Regions from separate parts of the Orrella sp. JC864 genome, predicted to be linked through region 1. Evidence: predicted binding sites of a transcription regulator. Region 1 holds the regulator's gene; the other holds the start of a gene.

Region 1 (4,193 bases):
GTCTCGTCGGGCCTGGGGTTGTCGGGCTCGTTCGTAGCCGTCATGGGGCATCCTCCGGGGATAAAAGTTGCGATTTCCCCGTACATGGGGATCGCGGCCCGGATTTCAAGGCCCCACGGCGGTCAGGGCTTTCGGGGGGTGGTCGGGGGCGGGTCGCTGGCCGGGAAGGTGTCCTTCAAGGCCTTGTCCACCTTGTCGCGCTCGGCCTGGGCGGCGTGGTCGGGATCGTGGGTCACGGCCACCGGGTCGCTGGCCGGGAAGGTATCCTCCAGCGCCTCGTCCAGCTCGCGCTCGACCGCGTCCTCCTTGGGCTTGCCGTGGCCGGGTTCGGAGGAAGTGCCGATCTTGGACGTATGGGAGGGCCTGCGGTTCTCGGGGGTGCTCATCAATGGACTCCTGGCTGCCGCACGGGCGGCAAGCAAGCTTGCACGGCGGGCGGGCGCCTGCGCCCGGCCCGGATGCCATCGAGTTTATCCCCGGCCAGCCGGCGCGCCGGCCCAGCCCTGTAACTGAGTTTGAACCAGGTCGGCCAGCGCCCGGATCCAGGCCGGATCGTCGTTGAGCGCCGGAATGTAGCGGAACTGGCGCCCCCCCGCCCGCAGGAAGGCCTCGCGCCCTTCCTGGGCGATTTCCTCCAGCGTCTCGATGCAGTCGGCGGTAAAACCCGGGCACACTACATCCACCTCGGTAACACCTTGCCGGGCCAATTCGGCCAGCATGGGCTCGGTATAGGGTTCGAGCCAGCGGGCCGTGCCGAACCGGCTCTGGAAAGAGACCTCGACCTGCTCGGGCGCCAGCCCCAGGCGCTCGCGCACGGCGCGCGCGGTCTGCAGGCAGTCGCGGTAATAGGGATCGCCCAGCTCGATCGAGTAGCGAGGCAGCCCGTGAAAGCTCATCAGCAGCTTCTGCGGCCGGCCATGCGCGTCCCAATAGGCCTGGATCGAGCCGGCCAGCGCGCCGATGTAGCCCGGATCCACATGGAAACGCTTGAGAAAGCGCAGCTCCGGCTGGTTGCGCAGGCGCGCGGCCTCGCGGCCCACCTGGTCCACCACCGTGGCGGTGGTGCTGGCCGAATATTGCGGATACAGCGGCACGGTCAGGATACGCTCGCAGCCGTCCGCGCGCAGCCGCGCCAGCGCGTCGGCCAGCGAAGGGTTGCCATAGCGCATGCCCGCCTCGACCCGCACCGCCAGGCCGCGCGCGCCCAGCTCGCCCGCCAGCGCCTGGGCCTGGCGGCGGGTATGGACCAGCAGCGGCGAGCCTTCCTGCATCCAGATCTGCGCGTAGCGCGGCGCCAGCTTGGGCGGGCGCATGCGCAGCACCAGCCCGTGCAGGATGGGGAGCCAGAGGTAGCGGGGGATCTCGATGACCCGCGGATCGGACAGGAACTCGGCCAGATAGCGGCGGATGGCCGGCGCCGTGGGGGCGTCCGGGGTGCCCAGGTTGACCAGCAGCACGCCCAGGGGCCCGGCCGCGGCCAGCGGCGGATCGGTGTCGAAGGGATCGTCCTGGGCGGGCTCGGGCAGGAAGCGCTCGGGCCAGATGTATTTGAACGATCTCAGGAACACGGCAATACCTCTAGGGGCGCCCGGAACGGGCGCGGGGTTCAGGAAGGGTTCTGGCTGAGCGCGTTCGAGAGCAGGCGGGAAGTGATGTCCACGATGGGGATGACGCGGTCGTAGGCCATGCGCGTGGGGCCGATGACCCCCAGCGTGCCCACCACCTGGCCGTTCACGCCGTAGGGGGCGGTGATGACGCTCATGTCTTCCATGGGCACCAGCTGCGAGTCGCCGCCGATGTAGATCTGCACGCCCTGGGCGCGGCTGGAGGCGTCCAGCAGCTGCAGCAGTTCGGTTTTCTGCTCGAAGATGGAGAACATCTTGCGCAGGCGGTCCATGTCCGAGGACAGGTCCGAGACGTCCAGCAGCTTGCGCTCGCCGGAGATGACCACCGATTCGTTCTCGTCGACCGGCTCGGTGCCGGTCTCGACGGCGGCCAGCATCAGCCGGGAGATATCCTCGCGCAGCTGGGCCAGCTCGGTGGCCAGGGCCGCGCGCACCGCCTCGAAGGACTTGCCGGCGAAATGCTGGTTGAAGAAATTGCTGGCCTCGAGCAGCTCTTGTTCGCGGTAGTCGCGCGGCACCATCAGGATGCGGTTCTGCACGTCGCCGTCGGGCGTGACGATGATCAGCAGCACCCGGCGCTCGGACAGGCGGATGAACTCGATCTGGCGAAATACCTGGGCGCGCTTGGGCGCCAGCACCACCCCGGCGAAACGGGTCAGGTTCGAGAGCAGCTGGGCCGCCGCGTTGACCGCGCGGGCCGGGTCGGCCGAGGGCAGCAGCCCGTTCATGCCGGGCGGATGGGGATGGGCCAGCTCGATGGGCCGGGCCGCCAGCAGCGTGTCGACGAATACCCGGTAGCCGCGCGGGGTGGGCACGCGCCCGGCCGAGGTGTGGGGGCTCTGGATCAGGCCGAGCTCCTCGAGGTCGGCCATGACGTTGCGGATCGAGGCCGGCGACAGGTCGAACACCTTGGACAACGTGCGCGAGCCGACCGGTTGCCCGTCGGCGATGTAGCGTTCGATAAGAGCCTTGAGCAGCGCGCGCGCACGATCGTCCATGACAGCTATTTTATGGGTCGTTTGTGTCCAGCGCCACAAGCCATGCGCCCCCTATAATCAGCGCAACCCCTTTCGCTACGCACCGACCCATGCATTTTCCCACCGTCGCGCTGATCGGCCGCTACCAGGACACCGGGCTGGACACCCTGCTGACCGCCCTGGCCGGTGCGCTGGCTCAGGCCGGGCGCACCGTGCTCATCGAGGCCGACACCGCCCGCAACACGGGCGTCACCGGCTTTGACGCCGCCACCTACGAGCAGATCGGCCAGCGCGCCGACCTGGCGGTGGTCGTGGGCGGCGACGGGACCATGCTGGGCGCGGCGCGCCAGCTGGCCCCGCTGGGGGTGCCGGTGGTGGGCATCAACCACGGCCGGCTGGGCTTCATCACCGACATCCCGCTGGAAGATGCCCAGGACGCGCTGGCCGGCCTGCTGCAAGGCAGCTTCGAGGCCGAGGACCGCATGCTGCTCACCGGCTGCGTGGTGCGCGGCGACGAAGTCATGTTCCGCGCCTCGGCGCTGAACGACGTGGTGCTGAACCGGGCCGGGCGCGGCGGCATGATCGAGGTGCGGCTGGACGTGGACGGCACCTATATGTATACGCAGCGCGCCGACGGCCTGATCGTCTCCACCCCCACTGGATCGACGGCCTACTCCCTCTCGGCCAACGGCCCCATCCTGCACCCCGGCCTGAACGCCATGCTGCTGGTTCCGGTGGCGCCGCAGACCCTGTCGCACCGCCCCATCGTGCTGCCGGACAATGCCGTGCTGCAGCTCACGCTCACGGCCATGGGCCGGGTCGACCACGGCGCCAGCGTGCATTTCGACATGCAGACCTGGTCCGACCTGCAGCCGGGCGACCGCATCGAGGTGCGCCGGGCGCCGCACACCATCCGCTTCCTGCATCCGACCGGCTACAGCTTCTTTTCCACCCTGCGGCGCAAGCTCTACTGGAACCGCATGCCGCAGCAATCGGGCGACGGAGCCGAATAAGACACCATGCTGCGCGCGCTGCACATCCGCGACTTCGTCATCGTCGAACACGCCGAGATCGCCTTCGGCCCGGGCTTTACGGTCTTCTCGGGCGAGACGGGGGCGGGCAAGTCCATACTCATCGATGCCCTGGCGCTCACGCTGGGCGGGCGGGCCGACGCCGGCATGCTGCGCGAAGGGGCGGCGCGCGCCGACATCAGCGCCGTATTCCAGGCCAGCGCCGCCCAGCAGGCCTGGCTGGCCGAGCACGACATCGACGCCGGCGACGAGCTGGTGCTGCGCCGCGTGGTCGACGCCCAGGGCCGCAGCCGCGGCTACATCAACGGGGTGCCCGCCACGGTGGCGCAGCTGCGCCAGCTGGGCGACCAACTGGTCGACATACACGGCCAGCACGCTCACCAGAGCCTGCTGCGCGCCGACGCCCAGCGCGACCTGCTCGATGCGCACGGCGGGCACAACGAGCTGCGGCAGGCCGTGGCCCAGGCCTGGAAGGCCTGGCGCGGCGCAGCCGCGCGCCTGGAAACCGCCGAGCGCGAGGCCGGCACCCTGGCCACCGAGCGCGACCGCGTGCAATGGCA
Region 2 (4,193 bases), on a different contig from region 1:
CACCACCAGCCCGGCGATGACCGTGGCCACCACGCCCGATACGCCCAGGTAGTGCTCGGAAATGAAGAAGGTGAGATAGGCCAGGGTCAGCGTCAGCGTAATCTCGGCCACGGGCCAGCCGCGCAGCCAGCCGAACAGCTGCCCGGCCAGGCGGCCCATGGCCAGGCCCGCCAAGCCCCCGCCCAGGAACTGCACCAGGAAATCCTGCCCGATGGCCAGGGCGCTCAGTTCTCCTTGGCCGCCCAGCACGGCCAGCAGCACCGAATACAGGGCGATGGACGCCGCGTCGTTGAACAGGCTTTCGCCCTCGACCAGCGTGGTCAGGCGCCTGGGCGCGCCGACCTCGCGGAAGATGCCCACCACCGCCACCGGATCGGTGGTGGCCACGATGGCCCCCAGCAGCAGGCAGACCACCAGGCCATAGTCCGACACCCAGGCCAGCGTATAGCCCACCACCAGCGTGCAGACCAGCACGGCCACGATGGCCATCATGAGGATGGGGCCGATCTCGTCGAGCAGGCGCCGCACGTTCATGGCCAGCGCCGTCTCGAACAGCAGCACCGGCAGGAAGACGATCAGGAAGGTCTCGGACGAGATCTCGAAATGCTCGATGCTGTCCAGGAAATCGGCCACCACGCGCGGGGCCCAGTCGTGCACGTGCACGACGTAGCCCAGCGCGCAGCCCACCAGCGCCAGCAGCACCGAATACGGCAGCTTCAGCCGGCCGGCCAGCGGCGGCATGAAGCACACCAGGGTCAGCAGGCCCGCCAGGCCGAACACCAGGAAACCGATTTCCATTGCGCATCCTGCCGGGCGCGCCCCGGCTGTCCTGCCTAGGATAGCGGTTTTGGCAATGGGTCCTGGTCGAACTGCCCCAAAAAAAAGGGGCACCTGCGAAGGTGCCCCTGAAACATCCGTCCCATGGGGGAGGGGAAAGAGGAGAAGCCGAGACGGATGTCCGGACCGCAACGCAAGGCTTGGCTCCTGCGCTTGCGCTCCATGCTGGTTAGTCCGCCCCGGCTCGCCCGAGTTCCGGGCCTTGATGGAAAAAAATCTGGGCTGTTTGTGTCCAGGAATGACCCGCGGCGCTCAGGCCGACAGCGCCGCCCGCATCTTCTTGAGGGCCGCCGCCTCGATCTGGCGGATGCGCTCGGCCGAGACGCCGAATTCCTGGGCCAGCTCGTGCAGCGTGGCGCCGCCGTCGTCCTGCAGCCAGCGGGCTTGCACGATGCGGCGCGAACGCTCGTCCAGGCTTTCCAGCGCGCTGGACAGGCCGCTGCCTTGCAGGTCGGCATAGGCCTGGCGTTCGAGCACCTGGGTGGGCTCCTGGGCGCCCTCGTCCGACAGATAGGCGATGGGCGCGTAGCGCTCGTCCTCTTCGTCCTGGTTGTCCAGGGCCATGTCGCGGCCGGACAGGCGCACTTCCATCTCGGAGACGTCTTGCGGGCGCACGTTCAGCTCGCGCGCGATGGCGTCCACCTGGGAAGGATCGAGCGTCTGGCCATCCGGGCGCATGCTGCGCAGGTTGAAGAACAGCTTGCGCTGGGCCTTGGTGGTGGCCACCTTGACCAGCCGCCAGTTGCGGATGATGAACTCGTGGATCTCGGCCTTGATCCAATGGACCGCGAACGAAACCAGGCGCACCCCGCGCTCGGGATCGAAACGCTTGACGGCCTTCATGAGGCCGACGTTGCCTTCCTGGATCAGGTCGGCCTGCGGCAGGCCATAGCCCAGGTACTGGCGCGAGACCGAGACCACCAGGCGCAGGTGGGAGACCACCAGCTGGCGCGCGGCCTCGATCGAGTCGTGGTCGCGCAGCTCGCGCGCCAAGGCGGTTTCCTGCTCGGCGGTGAGCACCGGCACGCTGTTGACGGCGGCGATATAGGCGTCCAGGGTGCCCAGGGCACCCGGATTGGAAATGGCCCTGGAGAGCGAGGCGCTGGACAGGGCCAAGGCGTGGTTGGCAGTAGTCATTGCAGGTCGCTCCGTAAAGGGGGTTGCGACGATGAAACCATCTTAGCACTCTGGCGTCGTGAGTGCTAATTGGAGACCGCGCACTAGGGAAAGTTCCCCCATTGAGATCGTCCCTTTTTCTCGGCAGCCGGCTCGGCCAGCTCGCCGGCCAGCCTGGCAAAGCTCAACAATATTTCGTTCTGAACGAGCCGGAACGACGGTTCGGGCCAGGCTTTGCCCTGAATAATGTCGCCAGCGGCCCCAGCGCCGCCCGACAAGAACACGGAGACAAGACATGCCCGATATCGCCAAAAGGCGGCGCCTGGCCGCCGCGGCCCTGCTGCTGGCCGGCGGCCTGGCCGCACCGCTGGCGCCGGCCCTGGCCGCCTATCCCGAAAAACCGCTGCGCCTGGTGGTGCCCTACCCGCCTGGCGGCGCCACCGACGTGGTGGGCCGCGTGGTGGCCATGGGGCTGTCCGAGGAGCTCAAGCAGCAGGTCGTGGTGGAGAACCGCGGCGGCGCCGGCGGCAACCTGGGCGCCGACGCCGTGGCCCGTGCCGAGCCCGACGGCTATACCCTGCTGATGGGCGCCATCACCTCCCATTCGATCATGGCGACGCTGGAGAAGGACCGCATCCCCTACAAGCTGATGCAGGACCTGACGCCGGTGGCCACCATCGCCGCCGTGCCGCTGGTGTTCGTGGTCAACCCCAAGGTGCCGGTGCAGAACCTGAAGGAGCTCATCGACTACGCCGGCGCCAACCCCGGCAAGCTGACCTACGCTTCCTCGGGGGCCGGCGCGCCGCAGCGCATGGCCGCCGAGCTGTTCAAGCGCCAGGCCAAGGTGGACCTGCTGCACGTGCCCTACCGGGGCAGCGGCCCGGCCATGACCGATCTGGTGGGCGGACAGGTGCAGACCATGGTCGAGACCGTGCCCGCCGCCCTGCCCTTCATCAAGAGCGGCCAGCTGCGTCCCCTGGCGGTGACCATGCCCGAGCGCATCTCGCTGCTGCCCGAGGTGCCCACCGCCGCCGAGGCGGGGCTGCCCGGCTTCGAGGTCGCCTCGATGTTCGGCGTGCTGGTGCCCGCCCAAACGCCCCGGCCTATCGTCGAGCAGCTCAACGCCGCGCTGGTGCGGCTTTTGCAGCGGCCCGACATCCAGGAAAAGCTGCTCGGCCAGGGCGCCTATACGGTCCCGCCCGCCGACGCGGACCAGGCGCGGGCGCGCCTGCAGGCCGAAGTCGACAAGTGGGCGCAGGTGATCCAGGACGCCCGCATCACTGTCGATTGAAGGCCGCCGGCGGGACGGCAGGACAGTCCCGCCTCTTCCCGTTTCCTGTCTCACCGGACCGTCCATGTCATCGCAGCAAGACCCCAAGAACACCCGCGCCGGCCAGGCCACCGGCATGCGCCGCGGCCTGACCAGCTACGGCGACGCCGGCTTTTCCCTGTTCCTGCGCCGCGCCTTCATCAAGGGCGCCGGCTTCTCGGACGAGGCCCTGGACCGCCCCATCGTGGGCATCGCCAATACCGGCAGCGGCTACAACCCCTGCCACGGCAACATGCCGCAACTGGTCGAGGCGGTGCGGCGCGGGGTGATGCTGGCCGGCGGCCTGCCGGTGGAGTTTCCGACCATCTCGGTGCACGAAAGCTTCGCCTCGCCGACCAGCATGTACCTGCGCAACCTGATGTCCATGGACACCGAGGAGATGATCCGCGCCCAGCCCATGGACGCGGTGGTGCTGATCGGCGGCTGCGACAAGACGGTGCCCGCCCAGCTGATGGGCGCGGCCTCGGCCGGCGTGCCGGCCATCCAGCTGGTGACCGGCTCGATGCTGACCGGCTCGCACCGCGGCGAGCGGGTGGGCGCCTGTACCGACTGCCGCCGCTTCTGGGGCAAGTACCGCGCCGACGAGATCGATGATGCCGAGATCGCCGACGTCAACAACCAGCTGGTGGCCAGCGTGGGCACCTGCTCGGTGATGGGCACGGCCAGCACCATGGCCTGCATCGCCGAGGCGCTGGGCATGACGGTGCCGGGCGCGGCCTCGCCGCCGGCGGTGACGGCCGATCGCATGCGCATCGCCGAGCGGACCGGCGCCCAGGCGGTGGGCATGATCGCGCAGCGGCTCACGCCCGAGCGCATCCTGACGCCGGCCGCCTTCGAGAACGCCCTGCGCGTGCTGCTGGCCATCGGCGGCTCGACCAACGGCATCGTGCACCTGACCGCGGTGGCGGGC

The links. Region 1 encodes HrcA, which represses chaperone genes, less so after heat shock. Its sites were predicted from a motif close to TTAGCACTCNNNNNNNNNGAGTGCTAA; they were not measured.
Region 2: the regulator HrcA is predicted to act here: its motif matches at 2,017-2,043, upstream of rpoH (RNA polymerase sigma factor RpoH).

The regions. Positions count from the first base shown of each region.
Region 1 covers NZ_JBANET010000025.1:52,632-56,824, forward strand. The annotation lists gene grpE (nucleotide exchange factor GrpE) at 1-44, opposite strand, end outside; gene V8Z80_RS18520 (hypothetical protein) at 123-386, opposite strand; gene hemH (ferrochelatase) at 471-1,568, opposite strand; gene hrcA (heat-inducible transcriptional repressor HrcA) at 1,607-2,623, opposite strand; gene V8Z80_RS18535 (NAD kinase) at 2,713-3,615, shown strand; gene recN (DNA repair protein RecN) at 3,622-4,193, shown strand, end outside.
Region 2 covers NZ_JBANET010000003.1:245,142-249,334, forward strand. The annotation lists gene V8Z80_RS04500 (cation:proton antiporter) at 1-798, opposite strand, end outside; gene rpoH (RNA polymerase sigma factor RpoH) at 1,090-1,974, opposite strand; gene V8Z80_RS04510 (Bug family tripartite tricarboxylate transporter substrate binding protein) at 2,249-3,244, shown strand; gene V8Z80_RS04515 (IlvD/Edd family dehydratase) at 3,309-4,193, shown strand, end outside.